2 regions of the Microbacterium sp. I2 genome follow, and region 2 is predicted to be linked to the other one. Evidence: predicted binding sites of a transcription regulator. Region 2 holds the regulator's gene; the other holds the start of a gene.
The links. Region 2 encodes LexA, which represses DNA repair genes until DNA is damaged. Its sites were predicted from a motif close to TCGAACANNTGTTCGA; they were not measured.

Region 1: a site for LexA is predicted at 8,594-8,609, ahead of ACLKM7_RS11760 (DUF222 domain-containing protein). Genes of this name have one in related genera too.

What each region holds. Positions count from the first base shown of each region.
Region 1 is NZ_JBLWIH010000012.1:79,807-91,291, forward strand. Features, by position in the region: gene ACLKM7_RS11715 (DUF885 domain-containing protein) at 1-590, shown strand, start outside; gene ACLKM7_RS11720 (phosphoribosyltransferase) at 622-1,254, opposite strand; gene ACLKM7_RS11725 (MFS transporter) at 1,365-2,735, shown strand; gene ACLKM7_RS11730 (SGNH/GDSL hydrolase family protein) at 2,755-3,516, shown strand; gene ACLKM7_RS11735 (dihydrofolate reductase family protein) at 3,539-4,099, opposite strand; gene ACLKM7_RS11740 (MFS transporter) at 4,128-5,465, opposite strand; gene ACLKM7_RS11745 (DUF6458 family protein) at 5,607-5,870, shown strand; gene ACLKM7_RS11750 (DoxX family protein) at 5,994-6,353, shown strand; gene ACLKM7_RS11755 (GNAT family N-acetyltransferase) at 6,369-7,064, opposite strand; gene ACLKM7_RS11760 (DUF222 domain-containing protein) at 7,208-8,566, opposite strand; gene ACLKM7_RS11765 (pyridoxamine 5'-phosphate oxidase family protein) at 8,805-9,287, shown strand; gene ACLKM7_RS11770 (AAA family ATPase) at 9,335-10,072, opposite strand; gene ACLKM7_RS11775 (long-chain-fatty-acid--CoA ligase) at 10,114-11,485, opposite strand, start outside.
Region 2 is NZ_JBLWIH010000019.1:375,375-386,859, reverse strand. Features, by position in the region: gene ACLKM7_RS15430 (SseB family protein) at 123-902, opposite strand; gene priA (bifunctional 1-(5-phosphoribosyl)-5-((5-phosphoribosylamino)methylideneamino)imidazole-4-carboxamide isomerase/phosphoribosylanthranilate isomerase PriA) at 886-1,632, opposite strand; gene hisH (imidazole glycerol phosphate synthase subunit HisH) at 1,687-2,346, opposite strand; gene hisB (imidazoleglycerol-phosphate dehydratase HisB) at 2,343-2,951, opposite strand; gene ACLKM7_RS15410 (histidinol-phosphate transaminase) at 2,948-4,042, opposite strand; gene ACLKM7_RS15405 (LysM peptidoglycan-binding domain-containing protein) at 4,092-4,487, opposite strand; gene lexA (transcriptional repressor LexA) at 4,749-5,429, shown strand; gene ACLKM7_RS15395 (hypothetical protein) at 5,501-6,910, shown strand; gene metE (5-methyltetrahydropteroyltriglutamate--homocysteine S-methyltransferase) at 6,907-9,261, opposite strand; gene ACLKM7_RS15385 (methylenetetrahydrofolate reductase) at 9,258-10,217, opposite strand; gene ACLKM7_RS15380 (prolyl oligopeptidase family serine peptidase) at 10,513-11,485, shown strand, end outside.

The DNA.
Region 1 (11,485 bases), on a different contig from region 2:
GGTCGGTTCCCGAGGGCGTCGAGGACTTCGACACGTGGCGAGAGCTCACCACGGTGTACCACGAGGGCGTTCCCGGCCATCACCTGCAGATCGCGCAGGCGGTCTACAACCGCGCGCAGCTCAACTCGTACCGACGCCTGCTCGGCGGCACGTCGGGGCATGCCGAAGGATGGGCGCTCTACGCCGAGCGCCTCATGGAGAAGCTGGGCTACCTCGACGACCCGGCCGACCGGCTGGGCATGCTCGACGGCCAGCGCATGCGTGCTGCACGCGTCGTGCTCGACATCGGTGTGCACCTCGAGAAGCAGCGACCCGACGGCGCGGGCACCTGGGACGCCGACTTCGCTCTCGAGTTCATGCGCCACAACGTGAACATGTCGGACGAGTTCGTGACCTTCGAGGTCAACCGCTATCTCGGATGGCCGGGGCAGGCGCCGTCGTACAAGGTGGGTCAGCGGATCTGGGAGCAGCTGCGCGACGAGGTGGCCGAGCGCGAGGGCGCCGACTTCTCGATCAAGCGCTTCCACAAGCGCGCGCTCGACATCGGCGGCGTCGGGCTCGACACCCTGCGCATGGCGCTCTCGCGCTGATGAGATGCCCGGCCGCTGAGCGTGTCGACGCTCAGCGGCCGGGCATCGAGCCGTGCAGCAGCTCCACGACCTGCTCGTCGGTCGTCTGTGTGAAGTCGTCGTAGAACTGCCCGACCGCCCAGAAGTCTCGCTCCAGGTGCCGGCAGACGAACTCGTCGATCGCATCGGGGGGCGGCTGCCACCGCGCCGGCGCCACCGGCACGGCCAGCACGATCCGGTCAGGGTCGCGTGCTCGCAGCGCGCGGCAGGCAGCGGCGGCGCTCGATCCCGTGGCCACGCCGTCGTCGACCACGATCACCGTTCGGCCGGTCAGCTCGGCCGTGCCGGAGCCGAAGGCATCCGTCCTCCTCGCGAGCTCGTCGCGTTCGGCCGCCTCGACGACGTCCAGGTCCCGTTGCGACATCCCCGCCCACTCCATGGCGGACGGCGTGACGATGCGCACTCCGTCGGCGATCGCTCCGACCGCGAACTCCTCGCGCCCCGCGGCGCCCAGCTTGCGGACCACCACCGCGTCGAGAGGGAGCGACAGCTCCGCCGCCACCGCGGCAGCGGTGACGACCCCGCCGCGGGGAATGCCGAGGACGACGGCATCCGTCCCGCGCCAGCGCTCGAGTGATCGCGCCAGCTCGCGGCCCGCATCGGCGCGATCGGCGAACAGGGCCATGCCTCCACGCTACGCCCGTGCCGTCCGCGTGTCTCTGGATGAGCGGTCTGCAGCAGCCGGCGTATGACGGCCGCATTTCGCGGCGCCCCGCGCTTGAATAGCATGAGCGCATGACGGATGCCGCAACCCCGGCCACGACGACGGCGACCACGTCGGAGCGCCTCGATCGCCTGCCCTTCACACGGCAGCACCTGCGGATCCTCACCGGCTCGGGGATCGGCTGGGCACTGGACGCGATGGACGTCGGACTGATCTCATTCGTGATCGCGGCCCTGGCCGCGCAGTGGTCACTGGCGCCCGCCGAGACGGCCTGGATCGCGTCGATCGGCTTCATCGGCATGGCCGTCGGTGCGTCGCTCGGCGGCCTGCTGGCGGACCGGTTCGGACGACGCCAGATCTTCGCGGTCACTCTGGTCGTATACGGCATCGCGACGGGTGCCAGCGCCCTCGTCGGCGGCCTCGCGCTGCTGCTGGTCCTGCGGTTCTTCGTGGGTCTGGGGCTCGGGGCCGAACTGCCCGTGGCGAGCACGTACGTGAGCGAATTCGCGCCCGCGCGCATGCGGGGACGCCTGATCGTGATCCTCGAGGCGTTCTGGGCCATCGGCTGGACCGCCGCGGCGCTCATCGGGTTCTTCGTCATTCCGGGATCCGACGCGGGCTGGCGCTGGGCGTTCGCGCTCGGCGCCGTCCCGGCGGTGTACGCGCTGATCGTCCGCTGGGGTCTGCCGGAGTCGCCCCGCTGGCTGGAGCAGCGAGGTCGCCGCGACGAGGCGGATGCGATCATCCGCTCGTTCGAAGATTCGGCTTCCGTGACGACGCAGGCGCGCCGCCGCCTGACCACCGGGGCGATCGAGATCGTCCGGCCGACCGCCGCGACGGCGCGCGAGCGGCTCGCGGCGCTGTGGTCGCGCGAGTTCCGACGCCGCACCCTGTCGCTGTGGGTGGTGTGGTTCTGCGTGAACTTCTCGTACTACGGGGCGTTCATCTGGATCCCGTCGATCCTGGTCTCCCAAGGCTACGATCTGGTCCGCTCTTTCGGCTTCACGCTCATCATCACGCTCGCTCAGCTCCCGGGCTATGCCGTCGCCGCGTGGCTGATCGAGATCTGGGGACGTCGCCTGACGCTGTCGGTCTTCCTCGCCGGCTCTGCGGTCTCGGCGGTGTTCTTCGGCACAGCATCCAGCGAGACAGCGGTCCTCATCGCCGGAATGGCTCTGTCGTTCTTCAACCTCGGTGCCTGGGGCGCGCTCTACGCGGTCACGCCCGAGACCTACCCCACGTCGCTGCGTGGTACCGGATCGGGCTGGGCGGCCGGCGTCGGACGCATCGCGTCGATCGTCGCACCGCTGTCGGTGCCGTTGCTGCTCGCTGCCGGGGGAGCGCCCGTGCTGTTCGTCGTCTTCGCGGTCTTCTTCGCGCTGGCGGCCGCGGCGGCCTGGGGCCTTGCCGACCGCCGCGGGGCCGCACTCGACGACCGCTGACGCGGCATAGGCTGGGGCGGTGGCATCCGTTCGATACGTCGCGATCGGCGACTCGTTCACCGAGGGCGTCGGCGATGAGCTGCCCGATGGACATGTGCGCGGCTGGGCCGATCTGGTGGCGCAGGGGTGGGCGGATGCCTCGGGCGAGCCGGTCGAGTACGCCAATCTCGCCATCCGCGGCAAGCTCGTGTGGCCGATCGTCGATCAGCAGCTCGAGCCTGCGCTCGCATTGAAGCCGACGCATCTGTCGTTCAACGGCGGCGGCAACGACATGCTCCGGCCGCGGACCAGCATCGCGCGGGTCGTTCAGGCGTTCGAGCACGTGCTGCGCCGTTGCGACGAGGAGGGCGTCCATCTCATCGTGCTCGCGGGGGCCAACCCGTCCGGACAGCTGCCGCTGAGCCGTCTGATCCAGCGCCGCGGCGATCTGCTGTCGGATGCGGTCGCTTCACGGTTGCGCGAACGGCCCGATGTGGCCACGGCCTTCAACTGGTTCGACCGTGAGCTCTCGACGCCCCCGTACTGGTCAGAGGACCGGCTCCACATGAACTCCCGCGGGCATCATCGCGTTGCCGCACGCGTCTTGACCGCCCTCGGCATGGAGCCGCCGGCCGAGTGGTGGTCGCTGCCCCCCTTGCCGGCCGGCGCTCCGCGCGGCTTCGCCTACTACCGCGAGCACGTCGGGCCGTGGGTGCGACGCCGACTCACAGGCACGTCGTCGGGAGACGGCCGAGCGGCGAAGTTCGGCGAGTGGACCCCGATCGTCCCCGCTGCCGGCTGAGCCCGCGGCGTGCGACGCTCGGTCAGGCGGACCGCCTCACCGCGTACACCAGTTCGGCGAACTGACCTGCCTGCCGCACCGACTCGAGGCGCAGGCGGTCCGATTCGAGCCGGCGCGGCAGCAGGGGCCGCCCGGAGACCAGCGTGACCGGGGCCACCGAGACCCGCACTTCGTCGAGGAGACCGGCATCGGCGAACTGCCCCACCAGGTCACCGCCACCCACGAGCCACACGTCGCGGCCGGCCGCGGCATCCCGGATCTCATCCCAGGCGGCCGACACATCGCCCGAACGGAACCGGATGTCTGCACCCGGCACAGCAGGGAGCTCGCGCGATGACAGGACGAACGACGGCTTTCCCTGGTACGTCCAGGCCTCCGGCTTCTCGAGCACGTTCTCATGGGTGAGGATCCACTCGTAGGTCGTCGATCCCATCACCAGTGAGCCGACCCCTTCGAGGAAGTCGCCGAAATCATTCTCGGCGTCGTCGGCTCCGGGAACGGCGAAGAGCCACTGCAGCGAATCGGTGTCGTCGGCCAGGAAGCCGTTGAGGGTCGTGGCGGTGTTGTAGATCACGCGTGTCATGGCGGCAAGAGTAGCGAGGGGCTCCGACTCAGCCGCGACGCCGGTGTCTGCGCGGCACGCGCGGCGGATCCATGCCGAGCCGGATTCGCGTGCGCTTGCGCTCGACCAGGATGAACGCGGTGCCCAGCAGCCACAGCGGGAGCTGAGTGAGGAACGCGATTCGGAAGGCGTCCAGCGAGTACGTCGACGGCGTGCCCGCGCCCTGCAGGTCGAGCGCGAGTCCGATCAGCAGGATCGCGACGAGGGCGGCCAGGAAGCCGCCCGCGTTGGTCACGCCGGTCGCCGTGCTCAGGCGATGCGAGGGGTTGTGCGTACGGGCGTGGTCGAACGCGATCATCGATGCCGGACCACCCATGGCGAGGGCGACGGCCAGGGCGAACAGCAGCCACAGCGGCGCCGGGCCGGGATAGGCGATCACCGCGAGCCAGGCCACGACCTGCACCCCGACGGCGGGGAGTACGAGGGCCTTGGAGCGCAGGTGCGGGCTGCGCCGCGAGAACTCTCCCATCACCGGGCCGAGGACCATGCCCACCACGACGTAGGTCGACATGATGGTCGCTGCCTCGGTGACCGTACGCCCCTCTCCGGCGGTGAGGAAGGGCATGCCCCACAGCAGCACGAAGGCCGTGCCGGCGAACGGAGTAGTGAAATGCGACCAGAACGCGAGGCGGGTGCCCGGGTGTGCCCATGCCGCGCGGATGCCGACGCCGGTGTCGATCGCCGACGTGACGACGCGGATCGCGCCGGTATCGGTGTCGACCGAGACGTCTTCGTCGCGGTCCGGCGGGTGGTTGCGGATCAGCAGGGCGACCAGGATGGCGAACAGCACACCGAGGCCGGCGACGCTGCCGAACGTGATGGTCCAGGTCGTCGCGTGGAGGAGTGCCGCGAGAGGGATGAGTGCGACCAGCTGCCCGGTCTGCCCCACGATGCCGGTGAACTGGACCATCAGCGGTCCGCGCTGCGCGGGGAACCACGTCGCGATCAGTCGCAGCACCCCGGGAAAGATCGCCGCATCGCCCGCGCCGAGCAGCATCCGGGCGACGATCGCGACGCCCACGTTGGGGGAGAGGGCCATCGTGAGCTGGCCGACCGCCATCAGCAGCATCCCGATCGTCATGATCGGGCGCGCGCCGAAACGGTCAAGCAGCACCCCGATCGGAATCTGCATGCCGCCGTAGACGGCGAGCTGGACGACCGCGAACAGCGACAGCGTAGCGGCGTCCGCGTCGAAGCGGGCGGCGGCGTCGACGCCGACGGCACTGAGCGAGGACCGGTTCGTGATCGCGAGAACATAGGCGGACACGCCCACCGTCCAGATGAGCCATGCCCGAGCTCCCGGACCGGCGAGGGGAGTCCGGATCACGCAGGGCACGCTTCCACAGTAATCAGACTCCTCCTGTCAAGCCCCTCCCTGTGAGCCGGCAGGTAAGTCACTGTGTATGCGGGACGATTCCGTTCCGAAACAGGGGAGGGCTGATCGCCGCGCCCCGGAAAGGAGCCTGGCATGAGCATCGGAGCAGGCATTGCGCTGTTCGCCATCGGCGCCATCCTCGCGTTCGCGGTGAACGTGGAGGTCGAGTGGGTGAACCTGGACATGATCGGGTACATCCTCATGGCCGCCGGAGCGGTCGTCTTCGTGGTCGGCATCGTGCTGATGGCACGCCGTCGGCGCACCGAGTCGGTGACTCACACCGCCGTGGACCCGTCCGCGGGAGACCGTGTGACGCGTCGCTCGACGAGCGCGCCGGACGACTCGGTCGGCCTCTGACACAGAGCTGATCGCGGGGCGGCACCTCAGGGTGCCGCCCCGCCTCGCGTGTGTGATCCGTGAACCGGCTCGGGCTCACACAGCGGTCGAGCGCGGGTCGGGGGCCCGCAGTAGCGTGGGAACGTGACGCTTCTGCCGGATCCGGTATGGCCCGTGATCGTCCTCGCAGCGATCTCGCTGGTGGACGCCGTGCTGTGCATCAAGCCGGTCCGGTTCATCGCGCAGTGCTTCGAGGACGTGAAGTGGCCGAAGAGCCGCTGGTGGATGATGGCGCCGATCAAGTTCGCAGCCACCGCGGGTCTGATTCTGGGGATCTGGATCCCCGGGCTGGCTGCGCTGACGACCGTGTGCCTTGTCGCATACTTCGTCGTCGCGATCACGATGCACATCAGGGCGCGGGACTTCGGCCGCAATCTGTTCGTCAATGCGATCGGGATGCTGGTGCTGTGCGTCGCGACGGGCGTGTACTGCTTCGTCGTCTGAGCGGGCTGGCGGGTCTTACGAAGAAGCCGAACCGGATGCTGCGACCTGACCCCGCAGCCCTTCGATGCCGTGCAGCTCGACTGATGCCTGGAGGAGCTCCGCGTGTCGGGATCGCAGCGATTCCCAGCACTCCCGCGACATCGTGTAGCGGTGGTGTGGCACGGCGACGCCCTCGCGTGCGACGTTGACGGTGCCGTCCGCCTCGTATCCCACACGACGCGAGACCGCGTTGGACGGACCGTTGTCGGCGAAGGCGCCGGAGGTCGCCTCGTGTGCGTCGAGGCCTGCGAAGATCAGGTGCAGCGCGAGGACGCGCATGCGGGTTCCGATGCCGTGCCCCTGATGGGCCGAACCGAGCCACGATCCGGTCTGAATGCGGCGCAGCACGCTCCAGTCATCCGCGACCAGGCCTTGGACTCCCACCGGAGTGCCGTCGATCACCACAGCGAACTCGATTGCGAAACGGGACGGCGACACCTGGGAACGCAGATTCCACTGATACGTCAGAACGCTGCGGGCGACCTCTTCGGGCGTTCCTCGCGTCCACGGGTGCTCGAACGGCATCGCGTCCGCGGCATGGACCCCGCGGGAGGCCACCGCGGCGAGTTCGACCAGCGTGTCATCGTCGATCCAACGCAATTCGAGGTCACCCGCGCGCACGCGGACGGCAGAGGCCGGCCAGAGCCTCGTCAACAGGTCAGGGTGCGACATCCCGGCAGTTTGACAGAAAACCGACTGTGCAGTCGGGCGCGACAGAACGAGGGTGCCGATGTGCTGACGTGCGATACGCCTTTCGCGGCATCCGCGGCCGAGGGTCGCCGCCCGCTGCCGTGGGCGTGGTTCTAGACGTGGTTCTAGAAGGGTGCGTCGTGGGTGGTGTAGTCGCGGGGTGTGGTGAAGACGGGCACTCTGCGTTCGGGTTGCACGACGTACCGGCGTCCGGTGGGTGAGAGCCACTCGATCGCGCCGCCGCTGCCTTCGAGCTGGGTGACGATCCAGTCGGTGTTGTCTTTGACGAGGTGGTGATTCTGGCAGAGCGGGGCGTGGTTGTCCAGGCTGGTGTGGCCGCCGTCGGTCCACCGGATCTGGTGGTCGATCTGACAGCGGGAGGCGGGCATGGTGCAGCCCGGTCCCATGCACCGGTCGGCCCGCCATTTCACGAGTTTGCGGAGGGGGGTGGGTGGGTCGTAGCGGTCGCGGCCCACGGAGAGGACCATGCCGGTCTCGGGGTGGGTGAGCACCCGCATCCACTTCCCCTCACCCCCACACAACTCCCGCGCCACCGTGAGGGGGATGGGGCCGATGCCTTCCACCACCGCCGGATCACAGGTCTCCGCAGCCTCATCGTTCAGCAGGGCCAGGGCGGGCACGGTGACCACCACGGTGGCGCGGATCCCGGAGCCTGCTGCCGGTGTCGCGGTGGTGGTGCCGTCGATGAGCAGGTCGCACACCACATCCGCACGCACCTGATCCAACGTCCGGGTATCCCCGTGCCCGCCCCGAGCCTTCCCGTCGCCGCGAGCCTCCTCGTCGCCGTCGTCTTGGGTGTGGTCGCGGTGGCGGCCGGTGATGGTTTTGGCGATCGCGGTGACCCGCCCGTGGATGGCATGCAACTCCACCAGCGGCCCGTACACGGACAGGGTGCCCATGCCGTCCCGTCCCGGATCGACCCAGACCCGCCGCTCCCGCAACGCTTCTTGGTGCCGCTCCTGCAATGTCGCCGCCTGCACCGTCTGGATCATGGTGCGCAGCCCGCGCCGGAACGTGCCCACCGGTTCCGCTTCCGCCAACCGGACCGCCCGATCAACGACCTGCCCCCGCAGCCCTGCCGGGACCTCGTCGATCAAATCCACGAACACCTCGGCATGCTTCTCCGTGATCCGCCCCGCCCCCAACGACGCCAACACCACCGGGTACCGGCCGGTCAACGCCTCCGCCAGCATCAGGAGCCGGCCGGCGGTGTATTCGGTGACCCGCATCGCCGCGGCCAGCTCCAACCGGATCGACCGCTCCACAATGTCCAACACCCCGACACCACGACCCACCGCCTCGGCCAGCAACTCGCGGCGCATCGCATCGATCCGCACGAACCGTTCCGCGGCGAACACCGACATCATCGTCGCCGTCTCCGTCACCAGATCCACCGCATCCGGCACCGGCATCCACTCCACCGCATCCGCACCCCACGGATCGAACTCGGAAGCGTCTGCCATGCACCAATACTAGTATCTAGATACGAATCAAGCAATGGTTCGAAGACATTGTTTCGTTGATTTTCTGGAGCTTTTTAAGCTTGAACTGCATTCCGCACCAGCCCAGCCACACACCGAGGAGAGGAGAGTAGGCTCGTTGATAGGTTCGATTCTGCAAGACACCCGCGAGCACCCGCCACGCACGACCGCTCGACCGCGACCGGTGGCCCTGTCGCGGATCGGCTCGTATGCTCCCACCATGGTCACCGAGGATGAAACTCCCGCGGACGCCGCAGCCTCGGGCCCGTCAGAGCTGGCTCGAGCGCTCGTCGCGGAGAGTTCGTACCTGACTCTTGCCACCGCCGGTGGCGACGGCATCCCGTGGGCCTGTCCCGTGTGGTTCGCGGCACGCGATCTCGATGTCTTCGTCTGGGCTTCGAAACCGGGTGCCCGACATTCGCGGAACATCGAGGAGAACTCGCGAGTCTCGCTCGTGATCTTCGACTCGAGCAGACCACCGGGGGAGGGGAGTGCCTTCTACGTCGCGGCAGCGGCCGAACTGGTCCGCGAGTCGGCCTTCGCCGATGCCCTTGCGCTCTACAACGCGCGGTCTCTGGATCAAGGATTGGGGGAGTGGGATCCCGCACGGCTTCGCGACCCGGCCCGTCACCGCCTGTATCGAGCGGTCGCCCTGGAATCATTCGTGCTCGACGATCACGACGAACGAGTCAAGGTCTCGTAGTCACCACGCACCACACGACGCGCCGGAAGCGGATGCGTCGGCACTGCTCAATCGAGGAGGTGCCGAAGGTAGCGTTCCGGGGCGGCGAGGTACGACCTCCAGTGCTGCACGAGTTCGAGGTCCTCCCAGCGAGCCTCACGAAGACCCCACTCACCGACTTCCACGATCTTCGCGCCAGGGAGTGACGCGAGGACAGGAGAGTGCGTCGCGCACAGGACCTGTCCACCTTCGGCGGCAATGCGATGCAAGGTCGAGATCAAGGTCAGCGTGGACGCGAACGACAGCGCGGCCTCGGGCTCATCGAGACAGTAGAAGCCGGGGGAGTCGAATCGAGTGTCGAGCACCGCGAGGAAGGACTCGCCGTGGCTCATCTCGTGGAAGACCGGTTCCCCGCGCGCCGACGGGTTCTCTTCGAGGTACGTGTAGAACGAGTGCATGGTCTCGGCGCGGAGGAAGTAGCCCCACCGCGGAGCGCCGATCCCGCGCTGCAATCGCAGCCAATCCGAGAGAATCGACTCACTGCGTCGCGTGCTGTGACGTGCCGAGGTGGAGCCGCCCTCGGGGGAGAAGCCGTAGGCCATCGCCACCGCCTCCAGCAGGGTCGACTTGCCGGAGCCGTTCTCGCCGACGAGGAACGTCACGCCAGCGGCAAGCTCGAGGCCCTCGTCGAGCAGCTGCGCCACCGCAGGGATCGTCGCCGGCCACTGCCCGCGATCACCTGAGGGGGCATCGTCGCCGGGCGTGATCGCGACGACAGGCGGTTGTCGGAAGTCTGCCGGGCGCACCCTGGCAGTGTCGCACGGCCCAGCGACCTTGTGCCGCGGCGCTACGCCGAGAGCAGCCGCTCACGCACCTCGCGGCGCAGCACCTTGCCGATCAGCGAGCGCGGAAGCTCATGCACGGCGACGATCCGACGCGGCACCTTGTACGCCGCGAGTCGGGTGCGGCAGTAGTCGCGCAGCGCCTCGACGTCCAGCTCGGCACCCTCGCGGAGAACGACCGCCGCCGCGACCTCTTCACCGCCACTCGAACGCGGCAGAGGCACGACCGCCGCTCCGACGACGTCTGGATGAGCCTCGAGTGCGTCCTCGACCTCGGTGGGCGACACGTTGAAGCCGCCGGTGATGATGAGCTCCTTCAGCCGGTCGACGATCGTGACGAAGCCGTCTGCCGAGACAGAGGCGATATCGCCCGTGCGCAGCCACCCGTCCGGCAGAAGCGTCGCCGCGGTGTCACCCGGCCGCCCCCAGTACCCCTGGAACACCTGAGGTCCTCGGATGAGCAGCTCCCCGGGCTCGCCCAGCGGCCGGTCGACGGTGGGGTCGTCCGGGTCGACGACGCGGAGCTCGGTACTCGGGAACGGCACGCCGACGGTGCCCGGCCTGCGCGTGGGGCCCATCGGGTTTCCCACGGCGACGGGGGAGGTCTCGGTCATCCCGTAGCCCTCCACGAGAAGACCGCCTGTCGCCTCTTCCCATCGGTCGACGGTTGCGACCGGCAGGCTCATCGCTCCCGAGATGGCGAAGCGAACGGTCGAGAGGTCGAGTGTGCCGCGGGAAGCGGCGCGCGCCAGCTGGTCGTAGATGGGAGGCACAGCCGGCAGAAACGTCGGGGGAGTCTTGCGCGCGGCGTCCTTCACGAGATCCAGGTCGAACTTCGGGAAGAGCACGAGCTGCGCGCCGATGCTCATCGCGAAGGTGAGACACAGCGTCATCCCGTACGCGTGGAACAGCGGAAGCACACCGTAGAAGACCTCCTCACCCTCCACCAGTCCCGGCACCCACGCCCGGCCCTGCAGGGCATTGGCGAGCAGATTCGAATGCGTGAGAATCGCGCCCTTCGGGGTTCCCGTGGTGCCGCTCGTGTACTGCAGCAGTGCGATGTCGTCGACGGCGGGTCCGGCGACCCTACGCGAGACCCGGCGATGGCCGAGCAATCTGCTCCAGCTCACCGAGCCGCGAGTCGTGGGTGGGGTCGTCAGCTGGGCTCGCGACGCGCGGGCCCGGGCGACGGGGACGCGCAGGAGCAGACGTTTGGCGAAAGGGAGCGCCGCCGTGATATCGACGCTGACGATCCGCTCCAGCTTCAAATCAGATGGGAAGTCGGCCAGCGTGTCCACGGTCTTGTCCCATGCGATCGCGATGCGAGCGCCGTGGTCCTCGAACTGGTGACGCAGTTCACGTGCGGTGTAGAGGGGA
Region 2 (11,485 bases):
CGCCGCCTCGAAGCTCCGGCCCATCACTGCACCTTTCCAAAAATGTGCCATCTGCCGCCCAGCAACACCGAGCGATGCCGCATCTGCAACGATCCGCGGGGCTCAGCCGCCGTGCGGCTGCATCAGGCGCGGACGAGCTTGACCGTCAGCGAGTCCACCAGCACGGCGATGCGGTCATCGGCAGACCAGCGCTTGGCCAGCCGCGAGAGGACTGCGTCGAGTTCGGACTGATCGAGCCCCTGCATGAGGTGCAGCCGGACGACGAGCTCCGGACCGCGCAGACGCGCGTCGGGGTCCCCTGCCTCGACCGCCAGGTCGATGACGGCCAGCTCGCCCCCGATGCTCTCATGAAGCGCCGCGACGACCTCCGCCGAGACGTAGCTGGGCCCCCACGGCAGCTGCTGGCCGATCGCCCACAGGGCCGGGCGGCGGATGACGAACTCCGTGGGTGAGCCCGGGTCGACCACGATCAAGTCGGTGTCGTCCGCGGCCGCGGCCAGCGCCGTGCGGACGCCGTCCGCGGGGACCGGCCGGGCGGCGGCATCCCACCGTCCCATCGCCTCGACGGAGGTGAACACCGGCAGCACGCGACGGCCGTCGGGAGCGGCAACGGTGACGATCGACAGCTCCTGGGTCTTGTCGACCGTGAGCCCGTGCGCGCCGGTGCCCTCGTCGCCCTTCGCCGCCATGAGCGGGATGAGCAGGCGCGCTGCGCGGTAGGCGTCGACGACCTGCTGCTGACTCCCCGCACCGTCCCGGAACGCCGTCAGCGCCGCGAGCAGCGCAGGATCGGCCGAGCCGTCGTCCGCGGTGTGCGGGTTGGCGTGGAAGCTGCGCCCCGCCCAGGGCACTCCTGCCGAATCGGCGGAATGGTCGGCGTGGGGGTCAGTATCCGGCGACATCCAGCGCCTCGGCGAGCGTGAACGCGCCGGCGTAGAGGGCCTTGCCCACGATCGCCCCCTCCACGCCCAGCGGCACGAGGTCCCGCAGTGCGATGATGTCGTCGAGGTTCGACACACCGCCCGACGCCACGATCGGCTTCGGCGTGCGTGTGGTCAGTTCGCGCAGCAGATCGAGGTTCGGACCCTTGAGCGTGCCGTCCTTCGTGACGTCGGTCACGACGTACCGGCTGCAGCCGGCCTCTTCGAGGCGGTCGAGGACCGTCCACAGGTCTCCGCCTTCGCGAGTCCAGCCCCGGGCGGCCAGAGTCGTCCCCCGCACATCGAGCCCGACGGCGATGACGTCGCCGTAGCGGCCGATCACGTCGGCAGCCCACTCCGGGTTCTCCAGGGCCGCGGTACCGAGATTGATGCGGGCCGCACCACTCTCGAGCGCCGCCTCGAGCGTGCGGTCGTCGCGGATTCCGCCCGACAGCTCGACCTGGACGCCGCGCACCTGCTTGATCACCTTGCGGAGCGTGCCGGCGTTGCTGCCCCGGCCGAAGGCGGCGTCGAGGTCGACGAGGTGGATCCACTCGGCACCCTGGCGCGCGAAGTCGAGCGCGGCGTCGACGGGGTCGCCGTAGTTCGTCTCGGTGCCGGCCTCCCCCTGGGTCAGGCGTACTGCCTTGCCGTCGGCGACGTCGACGGCGGGCAGGAGGACGAGCTTGGGGGTGGACGCGAAATCGTTCATGGCTCCTCGTGCGGGACAGTCACGAGAGCATGCGCTCCCGCGGACGGCACGATCTCAGAGAGTAGCCCCGCCGAGCCCTTCGATCCAATTGGAGAGCAGACGGATGCCGGCAGCCCCTGATTTCTCGGGGTGGAACTGCGTGGCCGACAACGGCCCGTTCTCGACGGCGGCGAGGAATGGGGCACCGTAGGTGCACCACGTCAGCACGGGCTGTGGGAAGGGCGGCTGCACCTCGAGCAGCCACTTCTGCGCCGCGAAGGAGTGCACGAAGTAGAACCGCTCCTGCTCCAGGCCGCGGAAGAGCCGGGAGCCCTCGCCGGCCTCCACGGTGTTCCAGCCCATGTGCGGCAGCACGGGTGCATCGAGTTCGGTCACGACGCCCGGCCACTCACCGAGCCCCTCGCTGTCGACGCCGCGCTCGACACCGCGCTCGAAGAACACCTGCATGCCGACGCAGATGCCGAGGACGGGGCGACCGCCTGCCAGGCGCCGCTCGATGAGCTCGCCTCCGCGGCTCGCGCGCAATGCCTCGGCGACAGCGCGGAACGCCCCGACGCCCGGGACCACGAGGCCGTCGGCCTCCTGGACGAGAACCCGATCGCTGGTGAGGCGCGCGTCGGCGCCCGCCGCAACGAGCGCCTTGACCGCGGAATGAACGTTGCCCGAGCCGTAGTCGAGAACCGCGACCAGCGGCCGTCCGGCCTCACCGGTCACAATGCGCCCTTCGTGCTCGGAATACCCTCCACGAGGGGGTCCAGTGCCTTGGCCTGGCGGAATGCCCGCGCGAAGGCCTTGTACTCCGCCTCGGCGATGTGGTGGGGATCGCGACCGGACAGCACGCGGACGTGCACCGTGAGTGCGGCGTTGAACGAGATGGCCTCGAAGGTGTGGCGCACCAGTGATCCAGTGAAGTGCCCGCCGATGAGGTGGTGCTCGAAACCGGCGGGCTCGCCCTCGTGCACCAGGTACGGGCGCCCGCTGATGTCGACGACCGCCTGAGCGAGCGCCTCGTCCAGCGGCACGAGCGCATCGCCGTAGCGCCCGATGCCCGCCTTGTCGCCGAGAGCCTCGCGGATGGCCTGCCCGAGCACGATGGAGATGTCTTCGACCGTGTGGTGCGCGTCGATGTCGGTGTCGCCCGACGCCCGCACCGTCAGATCGGTGAGCGAGTGCTTCGCGAACGCCGTGAGCATGTGGTCGAAGAACGGCACGGTCGTGTCGATGCGACTGCGGCCGGTGCCGTCGAGGTCGAGTTCGAGCTCGACCGTGGACTCGCTCGTGGCACGCCGCAGGGACGCCGTCCGGTGTGCTGCGCTCATGGGGCCGATCCTACCGAGGCGAGGGCGTCGAGGAACGCTGTCGTCTCGTCCTCGGTGCCCGCGGTCACGCGGAGGTGGTGAGGGATTCCCACGTCCCGGATGAGGACGCCGGCGTCGTACAGCGCACGCCACGTCTGCGCAGGATCGGTGACCCCGCCGAACAGGACGAAGTTGGACCAGGACTCGTGCGGCGTGTAGCCCAGCGCCTCGATGGTCGCCGAGATGCGGTCGCGTTGCGCCACGATCTCGTCGACCATCCGCAGCATGATCGGTGCGTGGCGAAGGGCAGCCGTCGCCGCCGCCTGCGTGAGGGCGCTCAGGTGATACGGCAGTCGCACGAGGCGCAAGGCGTCGATCAGCGCGGGGTCCGCGGCGAGGTAGCCCACGCGGGCCCCCGCGAAGGCGAAAGCCTTGCTCATGGTGCGCGAGACGACCAGGCGCTCTCGCCCCGGCAGCAGCGTCAGCGCGGAGCGCTCATCGTGCGGAGCGAACTCGTGGTAGGCCTCGTCGACGATGACGATGCCGTGCGAGGCCTCGTACACCGCTTCGACGACGTCGAGTCCGAGCGGCGTGCCCGTGGGGTTGTTCGGGGAGCACAGGAAGACGACATCCGGCGCCACATCGTTCACCTGGGAGGCCGCGTCCTCAGGAGTGAGAGAGAAGTCAGCGGCGCGAGTGCCCGCGACCCAGCTCGCCCCCGTGCCGCGGGTGAGCAACGGGTACATCGAGTAGGTGGGACCGAATCCGAAAGCGGTCCGGCCCGGGCCCGCGAACGCCTGCAGCAGGTGCTGCAGCACTTCGTTCGAACCGTTGGCGGCCCAGATCTGATCACGAGTGAGCCCGTGACCGAGGTAGTCGGCGAAGCCTTCACGCAGGGCGGTGAACTCACGGTCGGGATACCGGTTGACGTCACGAAGCGCGAGTGCGATCGAGTCGAGGATGTCGTCTGCGACTTCCGGCGGCACCGGATGCGTGTTCTCGTTGACGTTCAGGGCCACGGGGAGGGGCGCCTGCGGAGCGCCGTAGGGCGTCTGTCCGACGAGATCGGCGCGCAGAGGGAGGTCTTCGAGACGTGCACTCACCCCTCCCATCCTACGGCCGCCGCTTGGAGGACGGCGCCCGCGTGACGACGGTGCGGACTTACCGCGAAGGCGCGTACTCCGCAGGGATCGACAGACTCTGCCCCACGGCGACCGTGACATCGTCCAGCGCGTTCAGGCGGACGATGCCGTCCACGACGTCGCGGGGGTCGTGGCCGGGCGCGACTTCCTCGGCGATCGACCAGAGCGATTCGCCGGAGCCGACGGTCACCGTGGTGAACGACCCGGCGGGGGCGCCGGAGTCACGGGTGGCCAGAGCGGCGCCGCCGCCGATGACGGCGAAGCTCAGCGCCACGACCGCGGGAAGGGCGGCCAGCACGGCCAGCACGCGCCGTCCGCGCACGGTCAGCCGCATACGGGTGGCGTGGCGCACGGCCTGGTCCGCCGCACGAGCCGGCGACGGGAGAACGGGCGACGAGATGCCGATCGCGGTCATGTCTGCTCCTCCTGTGGCGAGAGATTCGCATCCGCCACCCGGCCGGGGGCGGCGGATGCGAAGCTCTCTTCCGAACCTATCTTCGAGGTTGTACGATGTCAAGTGACGAAATCGTCCATGCTCTCTCGAACGCGACACGCGGCACAGGTGCTGCGGCAGCGGGCGGATTGCGGATACGGTTTCGATACGAGAACCCCACCACGGGCCTCCGACATTCGAAGAAACTGCGCTCGGCGGCGAGCGCGAGACGGGAGCCGGAACATGAGCGACGCGACCGGACGCGACAAACCTCAGACGCGGCGGCGCAAGAGCCTCAGCGAGAAGCAGATGGCGATCCTCGAGGTCATCCAGCGCTCGATCGCGCGGCACGGCTACCCGCCGAGCATGCGAGAGATCGGCGATGCGGTCGGGCTCAAGTCGCTCTCCAGCGTCACGCACCAGCTGAATCAACTCGAGCTGAGCGGCTACCTCCGACGCGACGCCGGCAAGACCCGCGCCATGGAGGTCCTCATCGATCTCCCGGGGACCGCGACCGAGAACCCCGCCGACAGCGGCCCCGCCGTCGGCGACGCAGCGCTGGTGCCCCTGGTGGGGCGCATCGCCGCGGGCGTGCCGATCACCGCCGAGCAGCAGGTCGAGGAGATCTTCCCCCTCCCCCGTCAGCTCGTCGGCAAGGGCGACCTGTTCATGCTGCGCGTGTCGGGCGAGTCGATGATCGACGCCGCGATCTGCGACGGTGACTGGGTGGTGGCTCGTGCCCAGGCCACCGCCGAGAACGGCGACATCGTCGCGGCGATGCTCGACGGCGAAGCCACGGTGAAGACGTTCCGCCAGCGCGACGGCCACACGTGGCTGCTCCCGCGCAACTCGGCGTTCGAGCCGATCCTCGGCGATCAGGCCACCGTGCTGGGCAAGGTCGTCGCGGTCCTGCGCGCCGTCTGACACGGGCCGCTGATCGCGGTCATCTATGTCGGGTGATGTCGTGGGAGGCGCCTTTCCGACAGAATGACGCCATGACCGACAGCGGCACCGCCACGTCAGCCACGCAGATCCTCGCCGAGCGCGTACGCGCGCTCGAAGCCGAGAACGCCCGCTTGGCGACGGCATCCGCTGCCCGTGAGCGGCCGGCCGGTGGCCGGTGGCGATCCGTGGTGTCGGCGATCTGCATCGTCGTCGCGGCGATCCTGGTTCCGGTGTCCATCGTCGGAGCGTGGGCACGGGTGCAGCTGGTCGAAGAAGAGGCGTTCGTCGCGACCCTCGCGCCGCTCGTCGACGACCCGGCCGTTCAGGCGATGATCATCGACGAGGCGATGGAGGCGATCAGCGCCCAGGTCGACTTCGACGAGGTCACCGCCCGCGTCTTCGACGGCATCGCCGAGCTCGGTCTGCCGCCGCGTGCGGCCGACGCACTCGAGCTGCTGCAGGCTCCGGCCGCGAGCGGTCTCGAGAGCCTCGTCGCCACGACGGTCACCCGGGTCGTGGAATCAGAGGCCTTCGCCGACGTGTGGGCCACCACGACACGCGCCGCGCATCGCGCGCTGACCCTCGCTGCCACATCCGACGGCGGCGGCCTGGTCGTGCGCACGGACGACGGCGTGGGCATCCAGCTCGGCGCGATCGTCGAGCGCGTCAAGCAGAACCTCGTGGACCGAGGGCTCGGGGTGGCCCAGCTCATCCCCGAGATCGACCGTGTCGTGATCATCGGCGAAGGGAACAACCTCGCGATGGTCCGCGCCGGCTATGCGATCGCGGCGACCCTCGGCTGGTGGCTCCCCTTCCTCACCCTCGGGCTGTTCGCGCTCGGCATCCTCATCGCGCGACGCCGCAGCACCGCGATCCTCGGCACAGGCCTGGGACTGGCGATCGGCGGCGGCGCCCTGGCGGCGAGCCTCGGGATCGGGTCGACGACGATGGGGATCGTCGCCGGCGATCTCGGCCTGTCGCCGTCCGCGCTCGACGTGATCTATGGGCGCCTCGTGGACGGGATGACGCAGACCGCGCTGGTCCTGGCGCTGTTGGGAGTCTTCGTCGCCGTGCTGGGCTGGGTGATGGGAGGCTGGGGCGCCGCGCGCGGCCTGCGCCGCGCCGTCAGCGGGCTCAACTCGTCGGCGCGCCGGCAACTCGCCGCCCGGGGCCTCGACACCGGCGGCTTCGGAAGCTGGCTCGCCCGCCAGAAGATCCTCGTACGCACCCTCATCGCCGTGCTGGCCGTGCTGTGGCTCTTCGCTCTGCGGCCACTGTCGGTCGGCGACATCGTCCTGGTGCTCGTCGTCGCCTTCCTGGTGGCCTGGCTCCTGGAGCTCCTCCAGCGCCGCGACGGCGAGCAGGTCGCCCCGCAGACCGCCGACTCACGGGCGGAGGATGCCGTGGCCGATGTGGCCGCGGCATCCTCCCCCGCTCCGTCGCCCGGAGCGCAGGCCTAGGCGCGCGCCGCGACCGCGACGCGCGCGGCCTGCGTCGCCTCGACGAGGTGCCGCAGCGACGCGACCGTCTCGGGGTAGTCGCGAGTCTTCAGACCGCAGTCCGGGTTGACCCACACGCGACGAACGGGCAGTTCGGCGACGGCGCGTTCGAGCAGCTCGGTCACCTCTTGGACGGACGGCACGCGCGGCGAGTGGATGTCCCACACGCCGGGTCCGACGGCCAGCGCGAAGCGGGACGCCGCGATGTCGTCGATGACCTCGCCACGACTGCGGGCGGCCTCGATCGAGGTGACGTCGGCGTCGAGGGCGGCGATCGCGTCGATGACGACGTCGAACTCGGAGTAGCACAGGTGCGTGTGCACCTGCGTGGCCGTCGCCGCTCCGGCCGTCGCGAGACGGAAGGAACGCACCGACCACTCCAGGTAGCCGGCCTGATCGCCGCGCTTGAGCGGCAGCAGCTCGCGCAGCGCGGGCTCATCGACCTGGATCACGCGGATGCCGGCGCCCTCCAGATCGGAGATCTCGTCACGCAGGGCGAGGGCGACCTGGTCAGCCGTCTCGCCCAGGGGCTGGTCGTCGCGCACGTACGACCAGGCCAGGATCGTCACCGGTCCGGTGAGCATCCCCTTCATCGGCTTGTCGGTGAGCGACTGCGCGAACGTCGACCAGCCGACGGTGATCGGCGCGGGCCGGGAGACGTCGCCCCACAGGATCGACGGTCGCGTCGCGCGTGAGCCGTACGACTGCACCCAGCCGTTGCGCGTGACGGCGAACCCCTCGAGATGCTCCGCGAAGTACTGCACCATGTCGTTGCGCTCCGGTTCGCCGTGCACGAGCACGTCGAGGCCGAGGTCCTCCTGCAGCGCCACGACGCGGGCGATCTCGTCCCGCAGGAACTGCTCGTAGTCCTCGGTCGAGGACTGACCCGCGACGTGACGCGCCCGCGCACGGCGGATCTCGTCGGTCTGCGGGAACGACCCGATCGTCGTCGTCGGCAGGACGGGCAGCCCGAGTGCCGACTCCTGCGCCGCGACGCGCGCCTCGTGGTCGCCCCGTTGCGCGTCGGCCGGCGTCAGGCGCTCGATCCGTCCCCGAACGAGCCCGTCACGCACCCCCGGCGCGCTCCGCCGGTCGGCGAGGGCGGCGGATGCCTCCGCCAGCGGCTGCTCGATGGCCGGGCGACCCTCGGTCAGGCCCGTGGCGAGCGTTGCGATCTGGGCGGTCTTCTGGTCGGCGAACGCGAGCCACGACGCCAGCCTCGGATCCAGGTCGGGCTCGTCGTCGACGTCGTGCGGGACGTGCTGGAGCGATGCCGACGTGCCCGCCGCGACCGCCGCGGCACCGAGCGTCTGCAATGATGCCAGCGCGTCCCACGCGGATGCCAGGTCGCCGCGCCACACGTTGCGTCCGTCGATCACGCCTCCGACGAGCGTCTTGGACTGCAGGCCGGCTGCGGCCACGGGAACCGGCCCGCGCACGAGGTCGAGCGCGAGCGCTTCGACGGGGGCCGCGGCGAGCGCCGCCCACGCCTGCTCTGACAGCTGAGCGTAGGGCGCGGCCACGAGGATGGACGGGCGGTCCACTGCCGCGCCCAGCACCGCGTACGCGCGCTCCGCGGCCGCGGCCAGCGCGCTCGGGGTCGCGGGCAAACTCTCACTGACCAATGCAGGCTCGTCGAGCTGGACCCAGTCCGCCCCCGCTGCCCGCAGCGACGCGAGCAGCTCGGCGTATACCGGCAGCACGTCATCGAGGCGGGCGAGCGGATCGAAGCGCTCACCGGCAGCATCCGTGGGCTTCGCGAGGGCGAGCAGCGTGACGGGGCCGACCACGACAGGACGGACCGTGTAGCCGTCGGCACGTGCTTCGACGACCTGACGGACGAGACGGTCGCTCGACAGCGCGAACCGTGTCTCGGGTCCGATCTCGGGGACGAGGTAGTGGTAGTTCGTGTCGAACCACTTCGTCATCTCGAGCGGAGCGTGCGCGCCGGTGCCGCGCGCCGCCGCGAAGTACGCCTCCAGCCCGATCGTGCCGTCCGCGGCGCGCAATCCGGCGAAGCGCTCCGGGAGAGCCCCGACCGTGACAGCGGCGTCGAGCACCTGGTCGTAGAACGAGAACGACTCGGGGATCGACGAGTCGCGTCGCCCGAGCCCGAGCTCCCCCAGGCGCGCCCGGGTGGCTTGGCGCAGCGCGGCCGCGGCCTGCTCGAGGGAGTCCGCCTCGAGCGCTCCCGACCAGTGCGCTTCGAGGGCGCGCTTGAGCTCGCGACGCCGGCCGATGCGCGGGTAGCCGAGGATGGTGCCCTGCGGGAACGAGGGTCGGGGCTCGGGGTTCGGGCGGGTGTCGGTCATCGTGCAGCCTCCTTCTGGCGGGGGTGGGAGAGGATCCCGGCGTCGCGCAGCACCGCGAGCACCGTGTCGTGGTTGTTGAAGGCGTAGAGGTGCACGCCGGGCGCGCCGCCGGCGACGACCTCGCGGGCGAGCTGTGCGGCATAGGAGATGCCGACCTCGCGCTGACCCTCGGCCGTCGGCTCGACCTCGAGCCCGATCGCGAGCTGCGCGGGGAACGGCTCGCCGGTGAGCTCGAGCACTCTGCGCAGCCGGCCCGGCGCGGTGACCGGCATGATGCCGGGCAGGATCGGGATGGTCACGCCCGCGTCGCGCGCACGCTGCACGAACGACAGGTAGTCGTCGGCGTGGAAGAAGAGCTGCGAGACGGCCAGCGTCGCTCCGGCGGCCTGTTTCGCGAGGAGGGCGTCGAGGTGCTCGGACGCGTGGCGCGAACGAGGATGCCCGTTGGGGAAGGCGGCGACGGCGATGTCGACGCGGCGGCGCCGCTCGACGCGTGCCGCGCCGGGGACGCCGGGGATGGGCGCCTCGGTGTACGGCGCGCGCTCGGCCTGTACCCGGTCGATGAGCTGCACCAGCTGCGCCGCGCTCTCGAGATCCCCTAGGAACGCGTCGTCTTCCGAGAGGCCGGCCGGCGGATCGCCTCGGAGCGCGAGGAAGCTCGTGATGCCGGCATCCAGGAACTCCCTGATCAGCGCTCCGGCGCCGGCGTAGGTGTTGCCGACGCAGGTCAGGTGGGCGAGCGGCTCGACGTGGGTCTCGCGAAGGATGTGCGTGAGCAGGGCGAGCGATCGCCCGCCGGTCGAACCGCCGGCGCCGTACGTCACCGAGATGAACCGGGGGTCCACGGCCGCCAGATGGCGGATGGTCTCGTGCAGTGCGGGGAAGCCGGCCTCGGATCGGGGCGGGTACACCTCGAACGAGACCGGCACGGGCGGAGTGCGCAGATCGATCGGCATATCGTGCTTCTCGGGATCGGGGGCGGACGGCGGCCGGGCGGCCGTGGCACCGGGCATCCGTCGGGTCGGCGGATCGGCGGATCGGTGTCACACGGGCGGGTGCCGGGCTCGGCTGTCGCTCCTGCCCGGTTCCCGATGAACGGGGCGTCCTTGCGGACGGCCGGGCGACGATTGGTCCACGGTAGCGGCGCGCCACCGCCGGCTCCGCTCCTGTGTCGTACTGTTTCGCGACGTCGTGCGCGACGGGGCACCACGACTGCTCGATGGCGCCGGCATTCCGCCGTAGCGTGGAGGCATGACGACGCCTTCCGGCCATCCGCTCCCGTACGGCTCCTGGCCGTCTCCGATCACCGCCGCCGACGTCGCAGCCGCCTCGCCGCGTCTCGAGGGCGCGCGCTTCGTGGGCGATGAGGTGTGGTGGGGCGAGACGGTGCCCGAAGACGCAGGGCGCACCGCGGTGCGCCGGAGGACGGCATCCGGAATCGTCGAAGACGTCATCGATGCACCGTGGAGTGCCCGTTCCCGCGTCCACGAATACGGCGGCGGCTCGTGGACCGCGACGGCGGAGGGCGTGCTGTTCTTCGTGGAGAAGACCGACCAGCGGGTCTGGCGGCTCGATCCATCCGGTCGTCCGCAGCCGCTGACGGCTGCGGACGGCGACGTACGATTCGGCGGGCTGACGTGGCAGCGGGGGCGCCTGCTCGCCGTGCGCGAAGCCCACCCGCTCGCCGGCGCCCCGAGCCGGGACATCGTCGAGATCCCCACGGACGGACGAGGGTCGACGGATGCCGCAGCCCTGCGCTCGGTCGTGTCCGGCAGCGACTTCGTCGCCCACCCCGCGCTCTCACCGGACGGCACGCGGCTGGCGTGGATCGCGTGGGATCACCCCGATATGGCGTGGGACCGCGCCGAGCTGCGCGTCGGGCAGCTTGCCGACGGCATCGTCACCGAGTGGTCGACGGTGGCAGGCGGCGCGAGCTCTCCCCTGCAGCCGGAGTGGCTCGACGATGACGAACTCCTCTACAGCGACGACCCCACCGGCCGCTGGAACCTGTGGCGCCGGACTTCGAGCGGGCATGCGCAGCCGATAGCCCGCGCCGATGCCGACACCGGCGGGCCGTTGTGGGTGCTCGGCACGCGATGGTTCGGCGTTCTCGATGACGGACGCATCGTCGCCGTCCGCACCGACGGTGCCGACGAACTGGTCGTGATCGATCCGGACGGCTCCGAGCGGATCGTCGCGGTCGATCCGGTGACGCGCATGTCGA